2 regions of the Romboutsia sp. 1001285H_161024_C4 genome follow, and region 1 is predicted to be linked to the other one. Evidence: a T-box and tRNA genes for the amino acid it is inferred to sense, from the RefSeq annotation. Region 1 holds a T-box; the other holds one or more tRNA genes.
The links. A T-box is a leader RNA that pairs with one kind of tRNA and senses whether it is charged. The one in region 1 lies ahead of I1959_RS09230 (valine--tRNA ligase), so its partner is inferred to be a tRNA-Val.
Positions count from the first base shown of each region.

Region 1 (16,552 bases):
TTCATACTCTCTACTTTGAACTCTTCCCCACATTTGTATTCTATCTCCAACCTTTAACCCTTTAGCAAATTTTGCATTTCTTCCCCAAACTATTGATGGTATATAGTCTGATTTATTGTATGGTCTATTTATTGCTACTAATAAATCTGTTATCTCTCTCCCTAATGGAGTCTTTCTATAAACGGGCTCTTTACATATGTAACCATCTAAAAATATACTGTTTGGATCTTTATTTTCCTCTTCTATCGTCTTTATTTCTCTAACAAAAACAGTTAAAACTAGTCTATTTCTATTATCAATATTTTTATTATAAGACCTTAACTGCCCCAATATACTACATAAATTCCCTTCCTCTATTTTTATATCTTCTAAAAGTCTTTCTGAAACTGTAATAGGAAGTATATCATAAGAATCACTAAGTCTATTTATTTTAATAGTAGTGTTATAAAACTTCTCTCCAAATATTTCATGACTGAATTCTAAGTTTTCACTCAGTTCCCCTCTTAAATTCACTACATTCGTTTCTTCTTTAACTGTTACCATCTTTATCCCCCCACAATTTGTTAATTGTATATTTTATCTTTTATATAATAAATATATTTATAAATTCTTACTTTTATTACTACTTATTCTGTAGCTTTTGAACTCCATTACTATCCACTTTGAAATTTTCTTTGTATGTTATTTCTGATACAGGAACTATTTTATATCCATCTTTCTTTAAATTAAGTATTATAGTGTCTATGTAATTTTCCACATTACTTACATTTGAATGAAATAATACTATAGATCCTGGTTCAGAATTTTTCATTACTCTATCAATAACATGATTTGCACCAAATCCCTTCCAATCCATAGAATCTAGGCTCCATTTAATGGTTTGATGATCTAATGAATTGCTCACCTCTAAAGTTTCTTTATCTGTATCACCAAATGGAGGTCTAAATAAACTTGTTTTTTCTCCTGTTATATCATATATTTTTTCTGATACTAACTTAATTTCTTGAACTTTTGATTCTTTTGATAAATTTTTAAAACTTGCATGTGTATTAGAATGATTTCCTATTTCATGACCTGCATTATGTATTTTTTCAACTAATTCCTTATTATCTTCTATCCAACTGCCCAGCAAAAAAAACGTAGATTTTACATTATGTTTTTCTAAAACTTGTAAAATTTCATCTATATTATTTTTTCCCCATGCTACATCAAAGGTTAAAGCTATTTCTTTATCATTTGTATCAACACTATGTATTGGCATACTAGCTACTTCTTTTTCATAACATACATATCTAATTCCACCTATTAAAGCTATTATAAAAACTATTGTTACTCCTAAAAAGAAAGTACTAGATCTAAAATATTTTATTTTTTTAGACTTATACTTCATATTTACACCTCCTTTTTGTTGTCCTATATTTAAAACTTATTTTTATTTTTTTCAAAAAATTACTATTAAACTAAATTTATTATTTGGTCAAATTAAAGTTAATACTAATATAAGGTGGTGCTATTATGTCAATTATAAAAAGTTCTTTTGGTAATATTAAAGGTCATCAAGTTGAAACAGCTAGAAAGACATTTAAACTTGAAGGTAGACACTATCTAAGAGAAGCACATGGAATTGAAGAAGGTGTACGTAAAGATAAAAAAATAAAAATTGATACAAAGTTCAAACAATAAAAATTGATACAAAGCACAAATAATTTTTAAAAAAACGTATATAAAATTTGATTCCAGGGTAAATTAGTATCAACAATACAATATGTATTGTACACAACATCTAAGGAGGAAATTTACTATGGCAAACAACAACAGAAAAGCTGTTCCAGAAGCTAAGGCTGCATTAAATCAAATGAAGTTAGAGATAGCTAATGAAATAGGATTAGCTAACTATGACACAATAGACAAAGGTAACTTAACAGCTAGACAAAACGGTTATGTTGGTGGCTATATGACTAAAAAATTAGTTGAAATGGCTGAAAACCAAATGGCTGGTAAATAGTATAGTAAATTCTGACATCTAAGTGATAAGAGGCTACCTAAATGGTAGTCTCTTATATTTTTACGAATAAAAAAAGATATTTTATTTATTGAATATATTCAAATTCTACTTTTATTTTTGTATATTTTGGTTTAATATATTATATAGAAATAGTTTACGGAGGATGGTACAATGTTTGAAAACTCATCTGAAGAATTAGCTTCTCACAAGCTTTTAATTTTATATATTTTAAATAAAATTAATATGGATTTAACTAATTCTCAAATTACTCAAGTTATCTTAGAAACTGAGACTATGAATTATTTTTCTCTTCAACAGTTTTTAAGTCAACTTATGGAATCTAAATTTTTAGTTACTTATGAGGATTCTGGTAAAGAATATTACTCTCTTACTCAAAAAGGGTTAGAAATATTAGAGTACTTCTTATCTAGAATACCTGAAGATACAGCTAAAAAAATAGACGAGTATATAATAAATAATAAAGAGAATCTGTTATCTGATACACAAGTAAAATCAAGCTTTGTAAAACAAAGTGATCATGAATTTATTGTTAACTTGAGAGTTATTGAAAATCAATCTAACTTAATAGATTTAAACTTAAATGTTTCATCAGAGAAACAAGCCAAGCTTATTTGTAACAATTGGAAGAAAAATGCATCATATATGTATGCAGAAGTTATAGATTTACTTATACGTGATAACCACTAAGCCTATAAACATATTATTGTTGTAGGCTCTTTTCCTGTTTTAATTTCATTTATAAACATGTGATTTATTGCATTATATACTTTTATAGAGTTATTTTGAGTATCAGATACAAATAATAATTCTTCATTTCTAGAAATAGCTAAACCTTGTGGATTCCCATTTATCTTAATTTCACCTTTAATTTCTAAGTTATTATAATCTAATATTACTACTTTTTTATGTCCTAAATCAGCTATATATACCTCACTTTTACTATAGTTAAAGCATATTTCTACTGGTATCAAAAACTGATTTATTGTATGCTTTATCTTCATATTAAATCCATCTAGTACTATTACACTTCCATCTAATGTAGATACATATACTTCATTTTTTTTAGTATCTACCTTTATATGCCATGCTTTGAAGTCTATCTTAATCTCCCTATCTATACATTTGCTTAAGGTATCTATACAGTATATAGAATTTTTACAAGGTACATATAATTTATTTTCTTTTTCATTAAAATCAAATCCATGCGGTGTTTCTCCTACACTAATTATACCTACTGGCTCTAGCGTATGTTCATTTATTATGTAAATACTATTAGAATCTTCATTAGATATATAAAGCTCTCCTTTAGATATACCTATCTGACTTAAGTTACCACCTATAGACATACTATCTATTATTTTCTTTAGTTCCAGGTCTAGTATATACATTATTCCATTAATTGAACTGGGTAAATACATTAATTTCTGCTTTTTATTTATGCAAAAATGATGCGGATAAGTCCCATCATCTAATAGTATTTCTTCAGTTTTAAAATCTTTATAATCTAATATACTTATGCTATTCGATAGATAATTTGAAATGTATAGCTTCAAACTTTAGCCCCCTTTATTATTCATACATATACTATAATAGTATATTCTTTTGTATCTATATATTATTACTATCTTTTAGTATTGCAATATTAAATATATATTTGATATGATAGGATTGAAAATAATATATTAAGTTAGGGGTTTTATTATGAAAGTAACATTTAAGCCAAGTGGCGTTTGTTGTAGAGAAATGAATTTTGAAGTAGATGATAACAATGTTATAACTAATGTTGAGTTTGTAGGTGGATGTCCAGGTAATTTAATAGGACTTAAGCAATTAGTAATTGGGCAAAATGCATTTGAAGTAGCTGATAAGTTAGCTAATATACCTTGTGGTGGAAAAACTACTTCTTGCCCAGACCAATTATCTAAGGCTATACGCCAATCTCTATAATATTTATTTATGAGTATCGTTAGGTATTTTACCTTATTTGATACTCTTTTTTATTTATATAAAATATATTTTATAAATTTTTAGTCCATTTAAATAATATATTGATAAACTATTTTATAATTGTTTTTAAATTTAAAAAGTGCCTTAAAATAGCCATTGTTACTATTTTAAAGCACTTTGTTTTATACTACTCTGCTAACTCTAATGTATTATTTACTATTGTTCTAACTGCTCCTATCATATATAAAGATCCTGCACTTATTATTATATCTTCTTTTTTAGAGTTTCTTAGTGTATAATTGACAGCTTCTTCTATGTTTTCTATTGAAATTACATCGTCCACATATTTAGATATTTTTTCTTTTAAAGCTTCACAGCTTATAGCTCTTGGATTATCTGGAGTTGTTGTTATTACCTTATCAAAATAAGGCATAATTATTTTTAACACACTATCTATATCTTTATCCTCTAACATTCCTATTAAAAGAGTTCCTTTTTTGTCTCCAAAATTTTCACTTATAGATTTAGCCAAAGAACTTGCTCCATCTTCATTGTGTGCTCCATCAATTATAAATATAGGATCTTCCATTAACTTTTCTATTCTACCTGGCCACTTTGTATTTAATAGACCTATTCTAATATCTTCTTCATTTATATCTAAATTTTTAGCTTCTTTTAAGTACTCTACCACACTTAAAGCTAACATGGAATTATTAACTTGATGTTCTCCTATTAACTTTATTTCTAAGTCTTCATATGTTTTATTCATAACCTTACAGCTATATACTTGAGAATTTATATCTGATTTTTTAATTTTCATACTATCAAATGTAACTTCTATATATTTAGCATTTTTCTCTTTACATATATTTTTTATAACATCTTTTACTTCATCACTTTGATCGTATACTATAGCTACTCCATTTTCTTTTATTATTCCACCTTTTTCATAGGCTATTTTAGCAACTGTATCTCCTAATATACCTACATGATCTAAGCTTATAGATGTTATTACACTTACTTCTGATTTGCTTATAACATTAGTAGCATCATATCTTCCACCCAATCCAACTTCTAGCGCTACAAAATCTACATTTTGTTCACAATAATAATAAAATGCCATGGCAGTTACTATTTCAAATTCTGTAGGATATGAATATCCATTTGCCACCATATATTCTATTTTTTCTTTTATTAAGGTAACTATTCTAGCTACATCATCTTCTGGTATATTTTCTCCATTTACTCTTATTCTCTCTGTGAAAGTCTCTAAAAATGGTGATGTATATAATCCAACTTTGTATCCAGCTTCCTTTAATATACTTGTTATAAAAGAACAAGTTGAACCCTTTCCATTAGTTCCTGCCACATGTATTATATTTATCTTATCTTGTGGATTTCCTAATAGTTCTAATAGTTTAGATATATTATCTAGTCCTAACCTTACACCAAACTTGTGAGTTTCTTCTATGTAATGTAATGATTCTTGGTAGTTCATTTATTATCCCCCTTAGTCATTTCTCTTTTGTTATTATTTATCTACTTTTTATTATAGTATATTTTTTACTAATTTAGTTTATAATATGATATTTAATTACATCATAATAATAAATTATTTTTCTACTAACATAGTCCATATTCCAATCTCTTTAAATCCTATCCTACGATATACTCTTCCCGCTTTTGGATTATCATAAAATAGACATAATGTCTTATTGCGTTTAAGTAAATCACTACATAGTTTAGATAAACATTTACCCATATATCCTTGTTCTCTATATTCTTTTTTAGTTGCTACCCCTACAACCATAGCAGATTTACTATTCTCTGCCGTTATTTGTGATATAGTTATTATTTCTTTGTTGTCATTTTCTATATAATAAGATACTGTGCTATTATCTTTTATTCTACTTCTTATTGTATCAACACTATATTCTACAGAAAATTCCTCTATTGTACTTAATAAATCATATATCCTTTGTGCATCCTCTTCGATGCCTAGTTTTATAGTATCATCCCATTTTAAAAGTTTTTTATCATCTTTTAATTCACAAAAATATGTAATTTTTTCTTCGTAATCTTCCAATACATCTTTAAATTTTTCTATTATAGTATCTTTTCCTGATATTATTTTTTTGCCTTTATATTTTCTTATAATATCCTTAAATTCATATACATCTTCATCTAGTTTTTCAATATATGGTATAAAATTATTTGTGTATCTTAATAAAATACCTCTTAAATTGTTATCTTCATCAAACTTTCCCCATACTTCTTGGAAATCTTTATTAAACCCATGCTGTTCAATATCTCCTATTATAAATAAATTTTTACTAGGCTCCTTTACTACATAATCTAAGACTATATTTCTATGTTTATCTTCTAGTTTCAATATCATAGCATTCTCTCCAATCTTAAATATATAGATTATATATATTCCTTTTTTCGGAAATAATATCCTTTAAAATATTTTACATTGTACTTTATCTAATAAATATAAAAGCATAGGTAGTATACCTATGCTCTATAAATCATCAATAACTTTTATAAAATTCTATGAGTTATTAGTTATTTATATATTTTTCAAATACTTCTCCAAAATCTTTATTGTTATATGTATTTCTTAAGTTTTCCATCCAGTTGAAGTTAAACTTAGCTAAGTCTTCTACTATATTTACCGGATTTCCTTCTAGATGATTTCTTGATATTGCATCATTAGCCATCTTAAGTCCATTTATACCATCTTCTACAGATATATAATTTCTGCCTTGTATCATACTTATTTCAACTAGAGCTTTATATAAATCTTTTAACTGTTCTAGTTGTTTTTTATCTACATCTATGCTAAACCTTTCATTACCGAAATTAAACTTTATTTCTATATCTAAATCTACTGTACCTGCAGTTTCTAATGTAACTTCATCTACTCTTTCATAGTAAAATTCATGTCTTTTTACAACCCTTTTCCTACTAACTGCATTTGCTCCATCTACATGTAAAAGGCCTCTATTAGTAAATACGTATTCATCTGATTTTGACTTTATAACAAAGTATATTTTTTCTCCATCTTCATGCATTATGTAGTCGTCTCCATCAACTTTATCAAAATCTTGAGGAGATATAATCTTTCCTATATCTGATAGTCCTAATGTATCGGCTGCCATTCTTCCTAATATATTTTTTGCCATTTTTCTACCTCCTAATATAAATAAGTATTTCAATTCTCTTACTTATATTATAAACTATAATTATCCACTTATCTCAAAGATTTTTCATAACATAATAAAAGAGCTATCTCTATTTAGAGGTAGCTCTTTTTATATAAACTATTTTATTTTAGCTTCTATATTTTCTATTCTTTCAAGAACTGATTTCATCATTTCTTCGAATTTTTCTTTTTTAGCCTTTTCTTCATTAACTAAGCTTTCTGGAGCTTTAGCTAAGAATCCTTGGTTAGAAAGCTTTCCGTTAACTCTCTTTATTTCGCCTTCTAATTTAGCTTTTTCTTTATTTAATCTATCTAATTCTTTAGTGAAGTCTACTAATTCATCAAGTGGTATAAATATTTTAACTCCATCTATAACAACACTTACTGCATCTTCTGGTATACCAGCTTCATTGTCTACTATTTCAACAACTGATGCAGATGCTAATGTTACAAAGTAATCTCTACCAGCATCCATAGCTTCTTTCTTTTCAGCTGTTGGAACTATTATAACTTTAGCTTTCTTTGATGGTGGAACATTCATTTCAGCTCTTACATTTCTTATGTTTCTTATTCCATCCATTGTTAAGTTCATCATTTCTTCTTCTTTAGCCATGTTGTCTTCTTCAGTGTATTGAGGCCACTGAGCCACTACTATACTTCCTTCTACTGTTGGAAGATGAGTGTATATTTCTTCTGTTATAAATGGCATATATGGATGAAGAAGTTTTAATATCTTCTCTAATACATATGTTAATGTATATAATGCTGTTTGTTTAGCAGCTTTATCGTCAGAGTATAATCTTGGCTTAACTATTTCTATATACCAGTCACAGTACTCAGACCACGCAAAGTCGTATATTTTTTGAGCAGCTATACCAAGGTCAAACTTGTCCATGTTGTCGTTAACTTCTTTAACCACATTGTTAGCTCTTGATATTATCCACTTATCAGCTAAAGTCATAGAGCTTTCAACTGATTCTCTAGTTACACCATTCATTATCTCTTCATCTATGTTCATGAATACAAATCTTGATGCATTCCATAATTTATTTGCGAAATTTCTAGATGCTTCTACTCTTTCCATATAGAATCTCATATCATTTCCTGGAGAGTTTCCAGTAGCTAACATGAATCTTAAAGCATCAGCTCCGTATTGGTCTATTACTTCTAATGGGTCTATTCCGTTTCCTAAAGACTTACTCATCTTTCTACCTTCAGAGTCTCTAACAAGTCCGTGGATTAATACATGTTCAAATGGAGTTTCTCCCATACAGAACATTCCTGCAAATGCCATTCTTACAACCCAGAAGAATATTATATCGTATCCAGTTACAAGTACACTTGTTGGATAGTAGTAGTTTAATTCTTCTGTATTGTGTGGCCAACCTAATGTTGAGAAAGGCCAAAGTGCTGAAGAGAACCATGTATCTAATACGTCTTCATCTTGCTTAAATTCATGATGTCCACACTTAGGACAAGTAGTAGGCATTTCTTTAGCAACAACTACTTCTCCACACTCTTGACAGTAGTAAGCTGGGATTTGGTGACCCCACCATAATTGTCTTGATATACACCAATCTCTTATATTTTCTAACCATTGTAAGTAAGTTTTGTCAAACTTATCTGGTACAAACTTTAATTCTTGTTTCTTTAATATATCTATAGCAGGTTTTGCTAATTCATCCATCTTAACAAACCATTGGTCTGATAATCTTGGCTCAACTACTGTATGACATCTATAGCAAGAACCTACATTGTGGTTATGATCTTTTATAGCTATTAAGTATCCAGCTTCATCTAAGTCAGCTATAAGTTGCTTTCTACACTCATATCTGTCCATGCCTTCATACTTACCAGCTAATTTATTCATTGTTCCATCTTCGTTCATTACATTTATCTTTTCAAGGTTGTGTCTTTGACCAACTTCAAAATCATTAGGGTCATGAGCTGGAGTCATCTTAACTGCACCAGTACCGAACTCTAAATCAACATAATCATCAGCAACTATTATTATTTCTCTGTTTACTAGTGGAAGTATTGCTTTCTTTCCAACTAAGTGAGTGTATCTCTCATCTTCTGGATTTACAGCTATACCACTATCTCCAAGCATTGTTTCTGGTCTAGTAGTAGCTATTTCTAAGAATTCGTCACTACCAACTATTGGGTATTTTATATGATAGAACTTTCCATCATGTTCTTCATGTTCAACTTCTGCATCTGATAAAGTTGTTTTACAATCTGGACACCAGTTTATTATTCTGTTTCCTCTGTATATTTGACCTTTTTCATATAACTTAATGAAGAACTCAATAACAGCTTCGTTACATCCTTCATCCATTGTGAATCTTTCTCTATCCCAATCACAAGAGTCTCCTAATTGTTTCATTTGGTCTACTATTTTTCTACCAAATTCATTTCTCCAATCCATAGCTCTCTTTAAGAATTCTTCTCTTCCTAAATCGTACTTAGACTTTCCTTCTTGTTCTCTTATTCTTTCAACAACTTTAACTTCAGTTGCTATAGAAGCATGGTCAGTTCCTGGTTGCCATAAAGCTTCATAACCGTCCATTCTCTTCCATCTTATAAGTATATCTTGTAAAGTATGGTCAAGAGCATGCCCCATGTGTAATTGTCCTGTTATATTTGGTGGTGGAAGCATTATAGTGAAAGGCTTCTTGTTTGGATTTGGCTTAGATTTAAATAATCCATCTTCAATCCACTTTGAATATAATCTTGATTCAAAATCTTTTGGATTATACGTTTTTGGTAAATTAGTGTTTTCCAATTTCATTTCCTCCTCATTTTATTTAAAATTTTATTTTTATTAAAAATTTGTCTTACTAAAATTATTAATAATACAAGTAACTTAATAACTTTATTTTGATTAAAAGTCTTAAACTTATATATTTTATAGTATAAATTAAAAAAGAGCCATTCATCCTTATAAGGACGAAAAGCTCGCGTTACCACCTTAATTCCCAAATTGAACTCATTCATCTCTCAAGAGTTATATTCCGTATTTACTTAGCTACATCTCTTAATCATAACTTCACTAATCTATAATACAGATACTTAATAATTTGGGCTCTTTATGGATTTTAACGATTCCCACCGTCTAAACCTACTGCTAGTTCAGCTTAGAAACTCCAAAGCTACCTTCTGCAAACCTATACTAAGAAGACCTTTCAGCCTATGAGTCTTCATCTCTTTTAGTAGCATTTACATACTCCTCTTTATCATAGTTTTTATCTTATTATTTATTCTTTAATTATATCCAATTAATATTATTATTGTCAATTATTTATAATAATATATGTACTACTTTGATTTTTTAATTAGCTTTGAACATTTCCTTTCCAATAGTTTCGATCTTGTGTATCTTCACTTATTGGTTCTATCTTATAACCTCTTTCTTTTAATACTCTTATAATGTTATCTAAAGCTTCTACAGTTTGTTCTTTTTCATGCATTAGTACTATTAAATTAGATTTATCTCTACCATAATATAATAAACTACTTAAAATATTGTCTGTTGTGGATTTCCAGTCTAGTGTGTCTAGATTCCAATCCCATATTTTATAATTATTTTCTACTAATATATCATAAGATTCTTTAGGCATATAAGGCTTGCTTCCATAAGGCAGCCTTATTAATTTTGATACATCTCCTGTTATATTATAAAGAGTTTCTTGGCAGGTTTTAAATTCATTTAGTGTTGCTTGTGGTGTTTCATAGAGCTTATGTATATCATGAGTTACACTATGAAATCCCATACCATGCCCCTCTTTTTGCATTCTATTTAATTCATCTGGGTGTTTCTTCATATTATCATTTATCATAAAAAAAGTTGCTTTAACTTGATTTTTTTCTAATATGTCTAATATCGAGTTAGTGTATTTAGATGGACCATCATCTATAGTTATATATGCTATCTTCTGTGGTAATAAAACAGGACCTTTTTCTTTTTGTGTTGTAGCTTCGTTTATAGTTTGAGTTAAAGTACTCGTTACTATATAATTTTCTAATAAAGTATATTTTCTATCCTCATCTTCCTTTGGTATATTAAAAATAACTATGCTTAATACAATAAATGCTACTAAAATTATAGCTAAAATTTTGTAATTTTTTTTTATATTCATCCCCCTAATCCCCTTTGTTTATTACTTTATAATCTTATATCTCTGTTAAATAATCCTAACAATTTCTCCCTGTCTTCACTTCTTAGTGTTTCTATTTTTTTCATATCCATTTTTGCTAAAAATTGAATTACATTTATATTTTCAAATGGAGTTTTTATATTTGTTTCTTTAGAATATTCTTGTACAAATGATTTACCTTTTTCTGTTTCTAAAATACGCTTTGGCCCTCCTACACATCCACCTATACATCCCATACCTTCAACAAAAGTTACATCGATGTCTTTATTTATAACTTTTTCAAGCCCTGCTTTGCAGTCTTTAGCTCCCTGAAAAGTAATAGCTTTAAAATTAGCTTTCGGATTTATTTTTTTTACACACTCTTCAATAGATTTACTTACCCCTCCTGCATGAGCATATATTCTTCCAAGAGCTGATGATTCTATTCTATTTTCTTCTACTTCTTTATCCGCTTCTATATCCAAAGCCTTAAATATCTCCTCTAATTCTTTAAATGTTAATACAAAATCTACTGCTCCTTTTATATCTTCTGCTATAGCTTCTTTCTTTTTGGCTACGCAAGGTCCAATAAAAACTACTTTAGCATCTTCGTTTAAAACCTTTATAATCCTTGCACAGGCAATCATAGGAGATACTGACTTAGATATGTTGTCTACAATTTCAGGGTAACTTGACTTTATTAAACTAATCCAAATCGGGCAACAGCAACTAGTTATAAAACATTCTTCTTTATTTTCTTTAATATGATTACAATAATCATAACTTTCTTTGACAGTAAGTATATCTGCTGCTAAAGCTACTTCTATCATGTCTTTGAAACCTACTTTTTTAAGAGCACTTCTTAGCTTACCAGGAGTTACATCATTTCCAAGTTGTCCTACAAATGATGGAGCTACAGTTGCGTACACAGGATGTTTTTTATCTTTTAGTAACTTTAAAATAGGTATGAATTGAATCTTATCAGATATTGCCCCTAAGCTACATTCTCTTATACATCCTCCACATGAATTACATGTATTGTCCTTATTACAATTAATATGCTTCTCTTTTACTAAACATTCCTTTCCATCTTCTTTGTTAACACAATGATTGCACACTTGAGAGATTACTGATATTATTGGTGTGCTTATTTCCTTTGTGCACATAGCTTTATTTAGCATTTCTTTTATTGTTTCATCTATTTTATCTATTGGATCTAGCCCCATAACTATTCTCATTAAATTTAATATGACCTCTTCCCCAAATTCATTATATACGCTTTTATCTAGCACTTTTTTAGGTATATTATCTATATCATCAAATTCCTCACTCCAAATAGCTTTTATAAGCTCATTAAAAAGCTTCATTTTATAAGTATCTAATATTTTCGTATTTAAATTAATTGATTCCATGAAAAATGCCTCCTTAAATACTATATAGGTAATATTTACGAAGGCACTAAATTTTATTTATTAAATTTGTAATTTGAATATATTAAATTAATCTCTAGATTCACTAGATCGTTTTAATATAATTTATATTGATTGTTACTATTAATAGTATGAAGTATTTCTGCTTCTTCTATTATCTTCCTTAGATGATAATTGAATACAGGACTTTTGCTTTCATCTAAATCCCATTCTATTTCTTCTATTTCATAGATATCTCTTAGAATTGTATAATTTTCTTTGCTTAAGTATAGTTTTTTATCTAATAATTCTATTGACTGTACATGGAAATATATCTCTCTACATATAATTATTGTTTCTTCTATTTTTTCTATATCTATATTATCTCTGCTATAATCTAGCTCATCTATCAACTTAGAATAAGAGCCTTCTACTTTCTTTATCTCTTTTTCTAGCTCTTTTATATTAAAACTTCCTTTTTTTAATATCTTAAGTTCTAGAAATTCTTTTGTTAATTTTTCTATAGATTGAAAATCATTTTTTGTAGTATCTAAATAGTCTGGTCTTGCTAATATATAATTAATAAATACCCCTACAACTACTCCTATTGAAGTATCTAACACTCTAAAGAATGAATACTCTGCGGGGCTAGAATTTATAACTCCAAGATGTATAGATAAAAAAGTTACACATGCAACAACTACTGCTTTATTGAGTTTAAACATATTGCATAGATATATTGTAATAATTACTCCAAGACCACAAAGTAATGCATCTCCTGGCTTAATTAGCACAATTAGAAAGCCTATTATACCTCCAAGTATCGTACCTTTTACTCTGTTAAATCCAGCTTTTAGCGAACCTTTAACTGTATCTTGCACTGATACTACACATGCTATGGTTGAGTAAAATGGATTTTGGACAATCATTGAACCTAATACAACACAAACAGCTACACTTAATCCTGTTTTAAAGGTCCTCATGCCGACTTTTTCTAATTTCAAAATTTTCCCTCCAATTTGTTATTTATTTATATTTAATAATTCTATTATTTCATTTTTTATATCATTTGGTAAGTCCTGCTCTAAATTTCTTTTTAATAATTCTTCATGTTTTATACCATTTTTAACTAAGTATTTTTTTATAATAGGTACTCTTCCTTTAGGATCTCCCATAACTAAATATGCTACAAACCAATCTTCTAGAGTGGTTATAGGTATAACTACTTTATCTAAATTTGTTAAATACTTTATAGACTTTTCATCTAGTATAAACTTGTATATAGATTTATTTTCTAACTCTATACTAAAGTCACCCATAAATTCTACTTCTACTCCATCTATATTATACCCAAAAAACTCTTTAGTTCTAAATGGATATTTAGATGGCAAATCTAGACTTTGACCTATATTATCCATAGCCTTTTTTATTTTTTGTGAATCTTTTGCCTCTATTAATATATCTATATCCCTTGGATTTTTTACTAATCCATTAAATTTTAGCATCATAGAACTACCTATAGCCCAAGTACAATCTAATTTATTTAATATCTCTGCAATTTTCTTTAAAATGTCCATATTTTTTAAACTCCTATCTTTATAATATATTTCTTATTAATCATGTTTATAATTAATCCTTATTATTTGTTTATTTTTTAGATTTATATTATAACATGAGAAATATTGATTTATTTTTATTACAAATAAAAAAGAGATATCCAAAAGGATACCTCTCTTTTTTATTCAATGAATTTGAAAAATCTATATTATTTATAACGATATAAGTTTAACTTATATTACACCTTGACTCATCATAGCATCTGCAACTTTTAAGAATCCAGCTATGTTAGCACCTACAACATAGTTTCCAGCATGACCATATTGTTCAGCAGCATTTTTAGATGCTTCAAATATGTTCTTCATTATTACTTGTAATTTTTCTTCAACTTCTTCAAATGTCCAAGATAATCTCATACTATTTTGAGACATTTCTAAAGCAGAAGTAGCAACTCCACCAGCATTTGCAGCTTTAGCAGGAGCAACTAATAATCCTTTTTCTAAGAAATAGTCAACAGCTTCATTTGTACAAGGCATGTTAGCTCCTTCTCCAATTACTTTAGTTCCATTTTCAACTAATATCTTAGCTGATTCTAAGTTTATATCATTTTGAGTAGCACAAGGCATAGCTATATCACACTTAACAGTCCATATTCCTTTTTGACCTTCAACGTATGTAGCACCTTCTTTTCTAGCTACATATTCTTTTATTCTCTTTCTTTCTACTTCTTTTATTTGCTTAACTATACTTAAATCTATACCATTTTCATCTACTATATATCCAGAAGAGTCACACATAGCTATTACTTTAGCTCCATGTTCCATAGCCTTTTGAGCTGCATATATTGCAACATTTCCTGAACCTGATATAACAACTCTCTTGCCTTCAAATGTATCTTTGTGATAGTTTAACATTTCGTTTACAAAGTATACAACTCCAAATCCAGTAGCTTCTTTTCTAGCTAAAGAACCTCCATAAGTTAATCCTTTACCAGTTAATACTCCAGCATCATAAGCATTTCTTATTCTCTTATATTGTCCAAATAGGAATCCTATTTCTCTAGCTCCAACTCCTATATCTCCAGCTGGTACGTCTATATCTTTACCTATGTGTCTATATAATTCAGTCATAAAACTTTGACAGAATCTCATTATCTCATTATCAGATTTTCCTTTAGGGTTGAAGTCAGATCCACCTTTTCCTCCTCCTATTGGTAATCCAGTTAAAGAATTTTTGAATATTTGTTCAAATCCTAAGAATTTTATTATACTTAAGTTAACAGATGGATGGAATCTAAGTCCACCTTTGTATGGTCCTATTGCACTGTTAAATTGTACTCTAAATCCTCTATTTACATGTACTTTTCCATTGTCATCAACCCAAGGCACTCTAAACATTATTTGTCTTTCTGGTTCAACTATTCTTTCTAATATACTTGCATCTATGTATTCTGGATGTTTTTCTAAAACACCTTCTAATGAATGTAAAACTTCTTCTATTGTTTGATGGAATTCTGGTTCTCCATTATTTCTAGCTTTTACATCATCGATAACTTTTTCTATTACTTCTTTAACATTGTTCCCCATTTTTATTAGCCCCCTTTGAAATTGAAAACATTTTCAATTAAATAGTACTCCACTATATCTATAATATCAACACCTTCTAATTTATTGAAATTTTCTGAATCTTCCTTAATTAGGACTATTTAAATTCCCATATAAAAATTATATATATTTTTTTGCTTCCTTTATCTATCTTGATTCTTAATTTGACTAATCTCTAAAATTTTTAATTTATAGCTTATTTGTAAATTAAATCATAAATTATCTCAAATTATAAATAGGATAAAGCTTTTACTTTATCCTATCTCAACCATTTCACCTTTTATAGCATATATTATTTTTTCACATACATTAGTGCTGTGATCACCTATTCTTTCTAAGTACCTTCCTACAAATAAAAGCCTTACTCCCTGATTTATAGTAGTTGAATTCTTATTCATAACTTCTAAGCAATCTACGTGTATTTGTTCGTATAAATTATCTATCTTGTCGTCCCTTTTTGCTATATCATAGCAAAGGTCTTCATCTTCATTTTCCAAAGCTTTATAAATATCATTAAGCATATCAGTACATATTTTAGCTGATTTTGGTATATCAATTAATTCCTTTATATAGGCTTCATCACCTATTTTTAAAGTTTCTTGTGCTATATTAACTGCATAATCTCCTATTCGTTCTAAATCAAGTGCTATATTTCCTAGAGCATA
Region 1 covers NZ_JADNAJ010000004.1:211,376-227,927, forward strand. Annotated here, with positions in the region: gene I1959_RS09180 (single-stranded DNA-binding protein) at 1-543, opposite strand, end outside; gene I1959_RS09185 (polysaccharide deacetylase family protein) at 623-1,390, opposite strand; gene I1959_RS09190 (hypothetical protein) at 1,516-1,683, shown strand; gene I1959_RS09195 (alpha/beta-type small acid-soluble spore protein) at 1,802-2,005, shown strand; gene I1959_RS09200 (DUF4364 family protein) at 2,177-2,713, shown strand; gene I1959_RS09205 (YncE family protein) at 2,716-3,579, opposite strand; gene I1959_RS09210 (TIGR03905 family TSCPD domain-containing protein) at 3,728-3,973, shown strand; gene I1959_RS09215 (bifunctional folylpolyglutamate synthase/dihydrofolate synthase) at 4,161-5,471, opposite strand; gene I1959_RS09220 (GNAT family N-acetyltransferase) at 5,586-6,371, opposite strand; gene I1959_RS09225 (PH domain-containing protein) at 6,538-7,161, opposite strand; gene I1959_RS09230 (valine--tRNA ligase) at 7,300-9,966, opposite strand; T-box leader at 10,124-10,430, opposite strand; gene I1959_RS09235 (polysaccharide deacetylase family protein) at 10,517-11,320, opposite strand; gene I1959_RS09240 ([Fe-Fe] hydrogenase large subunit C-terminal domain-containing protein) at 11,347-12,729, opposite strand; gene I1959_RS09245 (FUSC family protein) at 12,843-13,730, opposite strand; gene I1959_RS09250 (nucleotidyltransferase domain-containing protein) at 13,749-14,303, opposite strand; gene gdhA (NADP-specific glutamate dehydrogenase) at 14,517-15,869, opposite strand; gene phoU (phosphate signaling complex protein PhoU) at 16,142-16,552, opposite strand, start outside.

Region 2 (16,552 bases), on a different contig from region 1:
ACTTAGTTGGACTTACAATAGTTGCAGTTGGTACTTCACTTCCTGAATTTGTTACTTCTATTATGGCTATAAAAAAGGGTGAAACTGAAATAGCTATAGGTAATGTAATAGGCTCAAACGTATTTAATATACTTTTAGTTTTAGGTTTAGCTACAACTATAAGTCCGATATCTATAAGTACATTTGCTCTTATAGATATAATATTTATGACATTTATAACAGTTTTACTTTATATCTTTATGAAAAAAGATAATTGTCTTGTAAAAAAACAAGGTTTTATATTAATAGCTTTATATATAGTATATATGATATATACTATAGTTAGGTAATCTAAAAAAGGAAGAACATAATTATGTTCTTCCTTTTTATTCGCTTATAATATTTGTATTATTTATATTCTTATATTCTAATTTATTTATTGCAAATATAATTCCAAAACTTATGATAGAAATTATTATTGAGCATATAAATATGGCTTTCATTCCATATAAGTCTATTATATTTCCATATATAAGTTTTATAACTGATGACCCAATTCCTATACAAAAAGTGTATATAGTCATGGCTGTAGTGTATAATTTTTTTTCTACTACGTTTCCTATAAAGTCAAAAACAGTTATAGTCATTATAGCTATTGCTACACCATGAGAAGCTGATGCTAATATAAATAATGCTATATTATTTGTAAATGTATATATTATCCATCTAATAAAAAGTGCAATTGCACTTACAGTAATCATTTTTGTATTTCCATATTTTTTTAAAAGATCTTTGGTCTTAACCATAAAATAAAGTTCTGGAGCTACCATAAACACAGTCAACATTCCTACAAGTTCCTTGCCTGCTCCTAAGTTTAATAAATGTATACCTTGGTAGGCGCTTACCCCATCACTTAAGGCAACAATACTTATACTTGCTAAAAGTATTAACACATATTGTTTATTAGTAAATAATTTTTTTATATCTACTTTTAAATTTAACTTTTCTTTAGACTCCATTTCTTTAGGTGTATTTAAATATGGAGTTATAAATAAACATAGTAGCATACTAAACATAAACATGTAGAAAAATGCCAAATCATTTCCTGTTAAATTCATTATATGACCACAAATAAAAGCAGATAGTGCATATCCTATAGAACCTAATACCCTTACTTTTCCATAATTTTTATTTTGTTCTTTACAATATGAAGTTGTTATAGTATCTGCAAGTGGCAATAATGAATTTCTAAACATTTCAAAAAATATCGCTACTATAAATATCGGTATAAAAGACGTTGTTTTTGAATATAAATATCCCAGTAAAAATGCTACTAATACATTTATCCATAATATAAGCTTTTGTTTTTTTATAATATCACTTATAATCCCCCATATAGGTACAAGTGCTATACCAATTATAGATGGTATTGATACTATAATCCCTATTTGCGATGGACTAAAATTTAATGTTTTTTCTAAGTATACAGGTAAATAAGTCATAAATGACCCCAATCCTATAAACATACATAAGTATTTTATATAAAATTTAGACATAATATTCCTCCTCTTATAAGAATATACCATAATATTGTTAGTTTTTGTACAATCATTTTTTTTATATTTTTTAGAAAATTTAGGTATATTTATTAGTATTTAAGGTAATTATTTAAATAAATAAAAAAAGTGTGTACATTTGCTTAAATAAGTGTTACACTTAAATTACAGTAAATCAAGAAATAATCTTGATGTAGGTTTATAGGAGAATTGAAAATGATTCAAGGAATAGTAAAATGGTTCAATAGTGAAAAAGGATTTGGATTTATATCTGTAGAAGGTGGAGATGATGTATTCGCTCATTTCTCAGCTATACAAGTTGATGGATTCAAAACTTTAGAAGAAGGTCAAAAAGTAAGCTTTAATATAGTTGAAGGTGCTAGAGGTCCTCAAGCTGAAAACATAACTATATTATAATCATATAGATACGTTTTAAAGACTCAAATTTATTTGAGTCTTTTTTATTTATTAATTTTAATAATCATAAATTTTCTGAATATAGCAACAATTAAAAATGTCTATGTTATTTTTTACATAGACATTTTTAGAAATACAAAAGTATTTATAGATACAATGTTTTATAGTATATAATTTACATATCTTTTTTATCTCGAGTTACATCATTTATCCAATTGCCACTTTTAACTCTTATAAATCCAACTATACCTTTTAATATTTCATCACTTTTTAATAGAAAAAATACAATAGGTATTGGTAAATTAAATATAAATGCACCTATAAATCCAAGTGGTATAGATAATCCCCACATAAATATCATTTCATATTTAAATACATACTTATTATCTCCTCCTCTTAAAACACCCATCATAAGATTTGAAGATAAAGACCTAAACAATGCTACTATAGCTGTTGCTGTCATTATTTCTTTTGATATTAATTTCGTTTCTTGTGATATATTATAAAATCCTAATATCACATCTTTACATAAATAAATCATTAAAGCTGATATAACTCCAACTATTATGCTTAGTATGATTATAGTGTTTGCATATTCTTTTACTTTTTCATAGTTTCCTTTACCTATAGCATTACCTATTATAACTGATGAAGCACTAGATAATCCTTGTATAAATAAAGTTGCAAATTGATTTACTACATTATTTATGCTATTTGCTGCAACTACACTAGTCCCCATCCTACCAACTATTATAGATATCATAGACGATCCTACTGACCAACATAGTTCATTAAAAAATATGGGATATGTTACTTTTACATAATCATTAAATATTATTTTATCTATTTTCAAAATATAATTTAACCTATATTTTATTTTACTTTCTTTAAAAATTATATATGCAAATATTATAAAAAATTCTATTATCCTAGATATAACAGTTGCAATAGCTGCTCCTTTAATTCCTAATGGACTTATCCCAAACCTTCCAAATATTAATATATAATTTAAAAATATATTTATAAATAAAGATATACTATGTATGATCATAGGTATTTTAACAGTTTTAATGGACCTAAGTACACCGACAGTAGAAACTGTTAATGAATAGAATACATAACTTATACTAACTATCCTTATATACTTCTCCCCCATTGATATAACTGATATATCATCTGTAAATAGCTTCATAAATGCACCTGGCATAACCATAGCCACTAATACAAATAATATTGATAGTGCTATACTTAGCCAGTATGTAATAGTAATTACCTTGTGTATTGATTTTATATCTTTTTTCCCATAGTATTGAGAGCACATAACGTTAGAGCCTCCAGAAATCCCAAACATTAATATCATCAATATAAAAAAAAAGATGATTAGCTATAGCTGCTGATGATAACTCTACTTCGCCTAGTCTACCTAACATAACAGTGTCTGCCATATTAACAGATACTGTTATTAAATTTTGTATAGCTATTGGTATTGATATATCTATTATACTTTTATAAAACGATTTATCTTTTGTCATATACACTTATATTCATTCCTTTCACAAGTACATATATATCTTTTGTATTATTTAAAAGTTAATACATGTACTTATTTACTATTTATGTATATAAAAAAGACTAAGATTTAATCCTAGCCTTTTTATGATTAATCACATCTATATGTAGTTTTTCGTATTTTTGATTTTATATTCTAATTTTTTAGTCAAACATTATATCTATTATATCATCTACTGACATTTTACTAAGAAAATTTCCACTATCTGTATTACTATCTATAAGCTCTTTTACTAATTCTTTTTTCATTTCTTGTAATCTTATAATTTTTTCTTCTACTGTATCTTTAGATATTAGTTTTATAACATTAACAACATTTTTTTGCCCTATTCTATGAGCTCTATCACTTGCTTGATTCTCTACTGCAGGATTAAACCATGGGTCAAAGTGTATAACTATAGATGCACTAGTTAAATTTAAACCTGTACCTCCTGCTTTTAACGATATTAAAAACACATTATCATTATTTTTATTGAAATCTTTAACTAAATTAACTCTATCTTTTGGGTTAGTTTTTCCATCTAAATAGCTATAGCTTATATTTTCATAGTCTAATCTATCTTTTATTTTCTCTAATACTTTTGTAAACTGTGAAAATACTAATATTTTTTTGTCTTTATTTTCTTTTAACAATTTTACAAGCACCTCTAATTTAGAGTTTTTTATCTCATAGTTTTTAACCATTAATTCAGGGGCTATCGCTAACTGTCTAAGCTTAGTTAAATAAGATAATACAGACATATTATCATTTATTTGAATTTTATTTTTAGCTAAACTAAGTAAACCTAAGTATGCCTTTTTATGTTCTTTGTTAAGCTCTACATAATACTTTTGCTCAATTTTTTCTGGTAATTCATTTATAACTTCTTTTTTTGTTCTTCTTAATAAAAATGGTTTTATAAGCTTTTTTAAATCGTCTATATTACCTTTGTCTAAAAATATTTTTTTAAACTTTGATTTATCATATAAATATCCTGGCATTACAAAGTCAAATATAGACCATAACTCTATTAAGTTATTTTCTATTGGAGTTCCAGTTAGCGCAAACTTAACTTTTGCATTAATTTTTTTTACAGACTTAGCTATTATAGAATCTGGATTTTTTATATTCTGGGCTTCATCTATTATACAGTAATCAAATTTTATATTTTTATATTTTTCTGTATCGTTTTTGTAGGTTGTATAAGTTGTAAGTATTACATCATAATTATCTATATGATTTATAACATCCTCTCTTTTAGACTTATAAGCTAGACCTATTTTTAGATTAGGAGAAAATCTTTTAAATTCTTCAAGCCAATTATAAATAAGTGATGTTGGTGTTAATACAATAGCTTTTTTATTTTCATTAGATTGTAAAAAAGCTATTGTTTGTATTGTTTTACCTAACCCCATCTCATCTGCTAAAATTCCTCCAAACTCATATCTAGACAAAGTTTTTAAAAATTCATATCCTTTAATCTGATACTCTCTAAGTTTTGCATTTATATTAGGCTGATCAATTTTTAAATTTTCTACTTTTTTAAAGTTCTCGACTATATTGTCTATATGATGACTTCCTTTTATAATAGAACTATCATTATCTTCTATATATTTTTTTAGATATAGTGATTTATTATTGTCTATTTTCATAGAAGTAAGATTTTCATACATCCCCAAAGTATCTATTAGTTCTAATGATTCTTTTAAATTCTTCTCACTTAAATCCAAGTAATTTCCACTTTTAAATCTATATAATTTATTGTTTTCTTTATATGCATTATATATATTTTTATATTCACCTTCACTTATTCCATCTATTTCTAGTCTTGCATTCATATAACCATCTTTTGATGATAATATATTAAATGTTATATTTGGATTTAACTTTGTGCCTTCTTTACTTTCATATTCTTTATCATTATTTAAATCTTCTATACCCTTTAGTACTATCGCTACTATGTGAGAGCATAAATTATTAGATTTTATACTTTGTGACTCTGAAAAACAATCACAACTTACATTTGATATTTCTCTAGTTTTAGTATTTATACTTATCATTGATGTATAATCTCTTCTTCTTTGTTCATCTAACACAGTTCCATAAAATATACATTTACTGCCATTTTGTTTAGCATAATTATTTAAAATTACTCCATTTTTGTATATGTAATGTCCAGAATTGTATTTACTTCTATCTGTATATGTTTTTAATATTTCTTCTATATTTATATTCATTTTATCCACCTTGTTTAATTTTTTGTAAATCTAATTTATCACTATAAAAAATTAAAAGCTACCCTTTTTGTAAAAAATAAGTGTAGGACGTGTCCTACACTTATTTTTTACTTAATATATACTTAAAATTGATGTTAAACTAGGATCATTTAATAAATAATCAAAGTAACTATGGGCTGAAGTATATCCAATTCCATACTTTTCATTTTTATTATCTACATTTTTATATTCTTCTAAAGCACTCTTTACTGTATTATAGTCCTTCATATTATTAACTTTGTATATATCTCTTTTATCGTTAGGTATATTTGATACATAGTTAGGCTTCATAAAATATCTTGCATCATCTACTTTATGTTCATCACTAAGCTTTTTTAATACTTGACCATTTTTTCTGTGCATTATATGATCATCATATTTATAGTGATGTGCTATATGTGTAACGCTTCCTAACTTTTTTTCAAAGTTTAGTATAGTCTTTTCCATTAGATCATAATGAGTTCCTGGTTTTTTAGCTTCATCTGCTAGTATTATTACATTATCTTTTTTTACTCCTAGTTTATTTAGACATGCTTTAAACTCATTGTTTCTTAGTCTTTCTTTTTCTTTTCTATCTATACCCTTAAATTTTGGGTTATTTTTAAACACATTAACTCCCGACCCATCTGATACTAAAGTTACATATACATTGTCCGTTCCACATTCTTTAATAGCATCTACTATAGCAGTTCCTCCCCATAAAACCTCATCATCTTGATGTTGTGGGTAAAATACCACATGATCTTTAAATCTTTTAATATTGCCATTATTATACTGAGAGTATGCTGTATGTACACCAAATATTACTAACACAACTATTATTATCCCCATTATTTTTTTATCTTTTTTGTCTTTCATTTTCACACCACCTACTATTTTTATTTATATGTCGAAAATAGTCGTCTTTAAGCTTATTTTATATTAGCATACTTTACATCTAAATTATATGAAATTTAATATATTGAAATTTTTTTGTTACCGTTTTGAAATTTTTTTGTTACTTTTTAAATGTTTTTTATATAAATTAAGCTTTATACCCTTAATAATTTTAATAATTGAAAAGAAATAGGGGATAATTAGCCATATCACTATTTATCCCCTATTTCTTTTACTCTATTTAATAAAAACTTACATTTTTTATTACTCTGCATCAAAATCTATATGAAACTTTCCTTCTGGTGAATTTATATCTAAATAAGATAAATTAAAATTTTCATCCATTACGTCTATTTTATATTCAAATAAAACATCATCTTCTTTCTTAGACATAAATATGTAGCTACCATTATCTTTATCTTCTATTTCATCACATATTTCTTCATATATTTCTTCACCACTTACACTTCTTTGGTATCCAGAATTTTTTATTTTCTCTTCTATTAATCTGTATATTTCTTCCATGTTAAACTTCCTTTCTAGTTAAACTACTATATATTATATACTTACATAGTATTTGTTAATTCATAATTATATCATTTAAATATACAGCATAACAATATTTATAAAGTTATTTTCTCTAATATAAGTTTATTTAACATTTACATATATTGCGAAATTATATTATATATAATATGCTTATCTAAGAGGTGATAATATGAATATATTAGAAAATGATAAACTTATAATAGAATCTAAAAATAGTGGTGCTGAACTAACTAGAATATACTCTAAAGATCTAAAAAAGGAAATACTATGGAATGGAGATAGCACTCATTGGTCAAGACACTCTCCTATATTATTTCCTATAGTCGGTAGATTAAAAGACAACAAAACTTATATAGAAGATAAGTTCTATAATATGAGTCAACATGGATTTGCTAGAGATATGGATTTTGAAATTATTTATAATGATAATACCTCAATAACTTATAGATTAATATCTAGTGATGAAACTAAAAAACTATATCCTTATTCTTTTGAACTTTTAATAAAATATACTATTATTAATAATAGCATAAATACTAATTGGATTGTTTTAAACAAAGATACAAAAGATATGTATTTTTCAATAGGAGCACACCCGGCATTTAATATATATGATGATTTGTGCAATTACTACCTAGAGTTTAAATCTAGAGATATAGTAAAAAGAATAAACTTAGAGGGTCCTTATTTTAATAGTGTAAAAGAAGTTTATAATTTAAATAATTTAAGATTAGAACCTAAGATTTTTGAAAAGGATGCATTAATATATACTAATATAGATAGTATTAACTTAAAATCTAATAAATCTAAAGATTACATAAACATTAATTTTAAAGATTTTCCACTAGTTGGAATATGGACTCCTTACTACAAAGATACAAACTCTACTGCTCCATTTGTATGTATTGAACCATGGTTTGGACTAGCTGACAGTGTAAATTCGGATAAAATATATACTAACAAAGCTTATATAAATAAACTTAAACCTTTAGAGTCATTTAATAGTTTATATACTATAACTATAGAAAAAGAGTAAGGATTAACTTACTCTTTTTCTATATGTTAATTATCTTTATTAATTAATTTTTTATATGGTTTTTGTATAATTATATCTACAACTTCGCCTATTGCTATGTAAATTAATATTTTTGGTTCTGTAAAAGTTATATAAATAAATATACCTATTATAATGACTATTAATCCTATAATTTTTATTAAAATCTTTTTATTGTCTTCATCATAGTCTAAATCGTCTAAGCATCTGTCAAAATCTTCTTTAGCTCCTAAGCTATAAAGTCTTTCACATACAAAAGCTACCCAAAATAGTGGCATATTTACATCATAAAACAATTTATATGCAACTAGAGCTAATATAGAAAATAATAAAGATGAAATAACTACATTATCCTTACTCTTAGCTTTCACTTAAATCATCCTTTCCATATATAAAATATCATACAATATTACTTTTTTCTACATAATTTCTAATTTATATTATAAAAATAAAGAGCTGCCTTATAAAGCAACTCTTTATTTTTATCCAATTATAGCATCTTTAATTTTTCTATTTATGTTATCCATATACTTATCTCGTTTTATTTTGTATTCATTATAAGAGTCTATATTTCTACATATGCTATTTATTTCATTTCTAACTACATTATTTATACTATCTAAACTTTGTTCATATAATATCTCTATAGAATCTATTTGTATTAATGTACTTGCTACCTCCATATATATATCATGTAATATATATTTACTATCTGATTTAAAATTAAGCTCTAGCTTACCTTGATGTTTTATAGGAACTATTTTTTCTTTTATAAATAATATAAAGTTTTCAAAATCCTTTTTATTATTAAGAGGTTCTACTTCAAATAATATCCTAAAGAATAAGTTCCATATAAATTCACAGTTTAGCTTACTCATTATAAAATTACCTAGTTTTTCACAAAATTCATCTTCAAATTCAGGGCTTTTACCAAATTTTATTTTAGAGTTAAAGTCTATATCTTTCTTGGCTATCTCATTTAGCCTCATAAGACCTTGTATTGTTGTATCTTCACTTATATCTAAGCCATCTTTATTCTTATTAAATGAATAGTTTATAATAGTTTCACAAGGCTTTTTAAAATCTACTATAAATCCTATATCTTTTTCCATTTTTTCAGCAAAAGTATCATATGCAATTTTAGCTAAAAACTTTTCCATAGACTTTTGCTTTAATGTTTTATCTTTTGAAGTGTTTTCATTAAAAGATTTATAAACAGATAAAAGCTGGTTGTCTATCATTGCTAGATTATTTTTTATTGATGCCATAACATCACTTAAAAATTTATCTACCATTACATAAGTATTATTTTTATATATAACTTGATGTTCTATATCACTCCAAAATATATTTACCATGGATTTTATCTGTATTTCAAAATTTATTTTGTTTTTTCCATATGTAAATAAACCATTTATTCTATATATTTCAAATCCATTTTTTTGTTTTCGTGGCTGCTCTTTATCTAGCCTTATCTTAACCTTGTCATTACTTTTATTATAAAAATATATATTATCATCTGTAGTATCAAAATAAGACTTTAATACTTTATATATTAATTTCTCTTCTTCTATAAATCTACACTCTAGTCTTACACCTATTAAGTCTGATAGATTATGTATAAGCTCTTGTGGTGTCTCATATCTTTTTAAATATCTATTTCTTATTATTTTTTCTCTTAAACTATATTCTGTTTTTACTCTTGAATTAACATTTAAATATTCTTGGTCACTAGATTCAAGTATATTTTCAAAATAGTTCTCTAGTTCTTTTGATAGCATATTTAATGTAGGTGCTAAGGAGTTTAATAAATCAATTGACTCGTCTATAAATTCAAATTCTTTAAGGCTCATAATATTCTCCTATTTCTTTTTAGTACTTAAATTTTACACAAAAAAGGGACATTTATCAAATGTCCTTTTTAAATTTTACTGTATACTTATACCAAAATGAGTATTTTAAATAAATTTAGTAAATACTCATTTTTAGCATACATTATATATTATTTATTATTTTTCCCTTAAGTATTTTAAATTCTACTTCATCTATTACACCTAAGTCGTATAAATTTTTTATCTTTAATAATTCATTTCCTACATCATAGGATAAATTTTCATTAGAGTTATTAATTTTATAATTCTCTTTTAAATTATTATCAGCAATTGGCTCTACATTATTACTTATAAATGTATTTTCATTTACAAATATTTCTTTGCTACTTATTATGTCTTCTACTTCTATATTATTTATATCTCTTTGTAATATATTGTTGTCATATACCCTTACACTTTGAACTCTTACTAATTTTTCTATATAATTTTTTATCATAAGACTATTTCTAAGCTTTAAATTATCATTTTCGTAAAGACTATAGATCACTTCTTTTAAGCTGTCTTTTGATTCTTTACTTAATATAAATCCTTTATTAGTTAATATGTCTAGGCATATTTCATATAATTCAATATTTGTATAGTCCTCAAAGTCTAACCATATAGGGAATCTATAATTTAAAGACTCATTTAATAAAACTAATTCTTTCATTTTATCTTTTTGGCCAGATAAAACTATTTTTATTTTATTTTTATTGTTATCTATAAATTTTAAAAGTATAGAAATTATTTCTTTGTAATTATTAATATCTAATAATAAGTGAGCCTTATCTATTAATACTATTTTACCTAAAGATTTATTTAGTATATCTTCTAATTTTAAGCCACTATTTATTTCACCTATTATTTCTCTTATATCAATTTCTACTATATTCTTAGACTTTATCATATCCCTTGAGTAATACATTTCTGCTAATATGTTTAAAATAGATTTTTTACCTGTTCCTACATTTCCTGTAAATACTATGTTACTATACTTATTTCTATTATTTTTTTTGCCTAGTTTTACTCTCTTTTCTTGTATTTTAATAAGTTTATATTCATTTCTTAAAAATTCTTTTGCTTTTTCATTTCCTTTAAGAGATTTAAGTTTTTCTTCTAAATCAAACTCATACTCTGATACTTTAATTTTTTCTATATCTTTAGTTGTAATTAGATTCATTTCATAGGTGCTTATGTTTTCTTCTGCTATTCTTATGCTTTGATTTCTTATTAGATTTTCTACATAATTTCTAACCATTCTACCATTTCCTGATGTAGAATCTGATTCTTCATATATATCTTCAAAGCTTTTTTTAAGAGATACATATGCATTTTTAGATAATTTGAATCCTGTTGAATCTATTAAATTAATAGCCATTTCTAATAGTTCATTTGGGTTGTAATCTTCAAAAGTTGTCCAAATTGGGAATCTTGATTTTAATCCTATATTAACATCAAAGAAATCTTCCATCTCTTCTTCATATCCTGCAAGTATTACTACAACCTCTTTAGAATAGTCTTCTATAAGCTTAAGAAGTGTTTCTGTAGCCTCTCTACCTAATGAATCATTAGCTAATGTATAGGCCTCATCTATAAATAAAACTCCTCCTATAGCCTCTTTAAACTTTTCTTCAGTCTTTTTACTAGTTTCACCTGGTACCTCTGATATAAAACTTGATCTATCCGTTTCTATCATCTGACCTACCTTTAAAAGACCCATGCTATTTAGCATTTCTGATACTAATCTTGCTATACTAGTTTTACCTGTTCCTGGATTACCTACAAACACCATATTTAAGTTTTGCTCTATTTTAGTATCTATTCCCGCTGCTTTTCTCTTCTCTTGTGCAACTATAAGCTTATATTGGTTTCTAAGTAAGCTTTTAACTTCATTTAAACCTACTATTTGGCTTAGTCTTTCTTCTAAATTAAATTTTGCTTTTGCTTTAAAGTTGAAATTGTCTCTTTCTAGCAAATCTATTTCCTTACTTTTATCATTTATATACTTTTTAGATGCATCTAATATAGCATTTTCAACTATATTTCTTACAAATCTAGCATTACCTAAATCATTTTTACCACTTATTTGATTTTTCGCAAATAAGTCTATTAATTCATTTTTAACGTTTTTTGCTATTCTATATCCTTTTGATTTTGCAATATTTAAAGCTATCTCATACATTTCATACGGAGTATAATCTTCAAAATGTATAGTGTTTAAAAATCTTGATTTAAGACCTGGATTAAATGCTAAAAATTCATCCATATCTTTTTCATATCCTGCAAGTATTACAACTAAATCATCTCTATTATCTTCTATACCTTTTAATAATGCATCTATTATTTCTTTTCCTACTTTATCATCATCACTTTCACATAGTGAGTATGCTTCATCTATAAATAATACTCCTCCCATAGCAGAATTTATTATATCTATAGTTCTTTTAGCTGTTTCTGCTGGGTTTTCTGTTACAAAATCAGCTTTACTAACTTCCCTATATATACCTTTAGATAATATATTTAGTGCATTTAAATATTCAAAAGTTACTCTAGCTGCATTAGTTTTACCTGTTCCTGCATTACCTGCAAATATCATATTTAATGATATATTAGATGTTTTTAGTCCAAGTCTTTCCCTAATTTTTTGTACTTTGTAGTTGTTTTTAACGCTTGTTAAAAATTCTTTTAAATCTTTCATTCCTATAATAGAATTTAATTTGTATTCAACTTCTTCTAATGTAGGTGTTGAATAATCACTAAGTGAGAATATTTCATTTTTTATGTTGCAATATATTTCGTCATTATCTACATATATTAATATTGTACTATTTTCTTTAATATTTTCTTTTAAAATCAAGTTTGTTAAGGGTTTACATAGCTTGTAAGATACATATTCACTAATTCCAAAATTTGAATCTTTTTTATATGTTTCTTGTAAGTATTTGCAAATTCCAAAGTATTCATCGCTTTGATCATCTTCTTTAATATCTAATACTATTTTTACGTTGTGATTTTCTTCTTTTATTTTTATAGTTTCTAGAACTTCTCTTTTTACTATTTTATTTCTTTCCTCCTTATTAAGAGGCTTAGTATATAATACTTTATCTATGTTATTGCTAAATGACTTAGTAAAGTGTTCTTCTATATTAAACTTCTCATCATTAGTTGTATATACTAAGAACTTATTATGACAAACTATATTGTTTATAGTATCCTCATCTTCATCATTTGCTTGTATTAAAAATTTATTTTTTATTATGTAATTATTGTCTAAGTTTAAGCAAGTATTTGGATATACATTTGATAATACATTTAGCATATCTTCACTAGCTTTTTCACTATTTTTAAATAGTATACAAGAAGAATCACTACTTAGTTTTTCATATAAATCTGTTAAAAATGCGCTATATCCTAAATTAAAATTATATGATGCTAAATCTATTTCTTGTATATGTGTATTATCTATAAAATCTGAATTATTTAGGTATTCAAATATCCTTCTTACACTAGTTTTTTTAGCAGTTTCTTTATCCCCTATTAAAAATAATATTCCTTTTTCTTTGTTTATAAATTTTTCTTCAAAATACTCACATATTTCCTTGATAAATTTTTTTTGCCCTATAAGCTCTCTATTTAATTTTCTTTCTATATAACTAAATTTTTGTTTTATAAAGTCTTGTTCATTCTCCATATGATTCACCCTTCAATGTTTTATTATTTTTTATAGCCTTAAGATATTCTTACCCCAAAAATTATATTTTATATATATAATATAATTTTTTTTACAAAAAAACCTCATAGATATCTATGAGGTTTCAAAACTGGTGACCCATCCGCGACTCGAACGCGGGACACCCTGATTAAAAGTCAGGTGCTCTACCGACTGAGCTAATGGGTCTTATATAATTTAATAACATAAGCTTACAGCAACTTACTCATTGCAAGTTATCTGCTCTACTATCTAAATAACTATAAGTTTTGGTGGGATTAACAGGGCTCGAACCTGTGACCCCCTGCTTGTAAGGCAGGTGCTCTCCCAGCTGAGCTATAATCCCAAAGTGGTGACCCATCCGCGACTCGAACGCGGGACACCCTGATTAAAAGTCAGGTGCTCTACCGACTGAGCTAATGGGTCATTTGTTTTGTTTACTTCTCTCAACCACAAATATTATTATATTCGTTTTTTTTTGTTTCGTCAACACTTTTTGTATATTTTTTCAAATTATATTTTATTTTTTTCTATATCTGTTGATTTTTCTACTTTTTTAGAATTATTTTAAATTTAAAAATTAAAAAGAGTAGTAACCTACTCTTTTATTATTTGTTTAATACTATTTTTTTATGTTTAGAATTTATTAACTTTGAAAATACAGTTACTCCTAAAAGCTCTAATACACTTATTATAACAATAGTTCCTCCTGGTGCTATGTCTAAATAAAAAGATATTAATACCCCACTTATTATAGCTATCTCACCAAATAATACTGAATAAAATATTGATTGTTTAAAACTTTTTGCTACTTTTAAGCTTGTAGCTACTGGTATTGAAATAAGGGATGATACTAATAATACCCCAACTATTCTAAGTGTTATTGTTATGCTTGCTGCAACTAATATCATAAATATTGTGTTAATAAGTTTTACAGGTATTTTAGAAAATTTTGCATTTTCCTCATCAAATGTTATATATAATAATTCTTTAAATAATAAACTTACAAATAAAATAATTATAATTGCTACCATAATGATTATTTTTATATCTTCACTACTTACTGTAGCTATACTTCCATACATAAATGAGAATAAATCAAAGTTTGTATTTGATATACTTATAAGTATACCTGATATTCCAACTCCTAAAGCCATTATTATAGCTATTGACAAATCAGCATATTCCTTTAAATAAGTTCTTAATCTATCTATTATTATAGCTGCTATACTTGATGCTACTAGAGATCCTATTAAAGGATTTACACCTACTATAGTAGCTGATGCTATACCTGATAGTGCTATATGTGACAGACTATCTCCTATTAACGATAATTTTTTAAATACTATAAACATTCCCATTAATGGACATATAAGCCCAACTATTAAGGAAGCTGTAAGTGCCCTTACCATAAAATCATATTGAAAAATTTCCAAAATATTGCCTCCCCACTTTAACTACTAAATAAATTAAGCATTATAGATTCATCTATATCTTTTTTGCTATTTTCTATTAATTCTATTTTTTTATTTTTTATTAATGCTAATTTTTTAACTTCTTCTTTTACTATAAATAAATCATGAGATACTATTATTATAGTTAAATTTAATTTTTCATTTAACTCTTTTAGTATTTTATAAAATTCTTTTTGTCCGTTTACATCTATTCCAACTGTTGGTTCATCTAAAAATAGTATTTCAGGTGATTTTACAAGTTCTCTAGCTATAAATACTTTTTGTTGTTGACCTCCGGATAAACTTCCTATTAGTCTATCTTTATACTCATACATTCCTACTAATTTTAAAACTTCATCAACTTCTTTTTTGTATTTTTTACTTACTCTTTTAAACAAACCTACCTTAGATACTAAACTTAATGATACTACTTCTTCTACTGTTATAGGAAATGAACTAGAAAATGAATTTGATTTTTGGTCTACATAACCAATTTTATTCCATTCATCAAAGTTATTTATATTTTTATTAAGTAAGTCAATACTTCCTTTAACTGGTTTTAATTTATTTATCATAAGCTTAAGCAAAGTACTTTTACCAACACCATTTTGCCCTATAATACCTATGTAATCACCTTTATTTATATTTAAGTTTATATTATCTAATATAACTTTATCTTCATATCCAAAGCTTACATCGTTAAATTTAATTACTTTATCCATATTTATCCCTACTTTAAAACTAAATTTAGTGTTTCTAAGTTTTTATTCATTAAAGATATGTAATCTTTATTATTGTCAAAATCCTTTTTACTTATATTGTCTATTGAATATAGCACTGTTGTTTTTATATTAGCCTCATCTGCTATAGTTTTTGCTACATTTGGATTTACAAGACCATCAAATAGTATGTATTTTATATTATTCTTTTTTGCATAGTTAGCTATTTCACTTATTTTGCTAAGAGATGGTTCTTGATTTGGACTAATTCCTGTTATAGATATTTGATTTATTTTATATTCATCACATAAATATCCATAAGCGCCATGAGATACTATTATACTCTTATTTTTTTTGTCTTTTAAATTTTCATCATAATTACTTTTTAGCTTTTTTAACTTTTCTATATATTCATTATAATTTTTTTCATAATAGTCTTTGTTTTTTTCGTCTGCTTTGATTAAAGCATTTTTTATGTTTTCACATTCTTTCATAGCTAAATCTACATTTAACCATACATGAGGATCATACTGCCCGTGATTA
Region 2 covers NZ_JADNAJ010000005.1:221,551-238,102, forward strand. Annotated here, with positions in the region: gene I1959_RS10600 (calcium/sodium antiporter) at 1-329, shown strand, start outside; gene I1959_RS10605 (MFS transporter) at 366-1,535, opposite strand; gene I1959_RS10610 (cold-shock protein) at 1,752-1,952, shown strand; gene I1959_RS10615 (MATE family efflux transporter) at 2,128-3,273, opposite strand; gene I1959_RS15525 (MATE family efflux transporter) at 3,278-3,484, opposite strand; gene I1959_RS10620 (DEAD/DEAH box helicase) at 3,666-5,738, opposite strand; gene I1959_RS10625 (PIG-L family deacetylase) at 5,850-6,635, opposite strand; gene I1959_RS10630 (hypothetical protein) at 6,918-7,178, opposite strand; gene I1959_RS10635 (aldose 1-epimerase family protein) at 7,372-8,238, shown strand; gene I1959_RS10640 (hypothetical protein) at 8,265-8,627, opposite strand; gene I1959_RS10645 (GTP pyrophosphokinase) at 8,739-10,109, opposite strand; gene I1959_RS10650 (AAA family ATPase) at 10,252-13,818, opposite strand; tRNA gene I1959_RS10655 (tRNA-Lys) at 13,950-14,025, opposite strand; tRNA gene I1959_RS10660 (tRNA-Val) at 14,107-14,182, opposite strand; tRNA gene I1959_RS10665 (tRNA-Lys) at 14,187-14,262, opposite strand; gene I1959_RS10670 (metal ABC transporter permease) at 14,445-15,272, opposite strand; gene I1959_RS10675 (metal ABC transporter ATP-binding protein) at 15,290-16,012, opposite strand; gene I1959_RS10680 (metal ABC transporter solute-binding protein, Zn/Mn family) at 16,021-16,552, opposite strand, start outside.
Region 2: it encodes a tRNA-Val, which carries the amino acid that the T-box ahead of I1959_RS09230 (valine--tRNA ligase) is inferred to sense. The anticodon was not compared.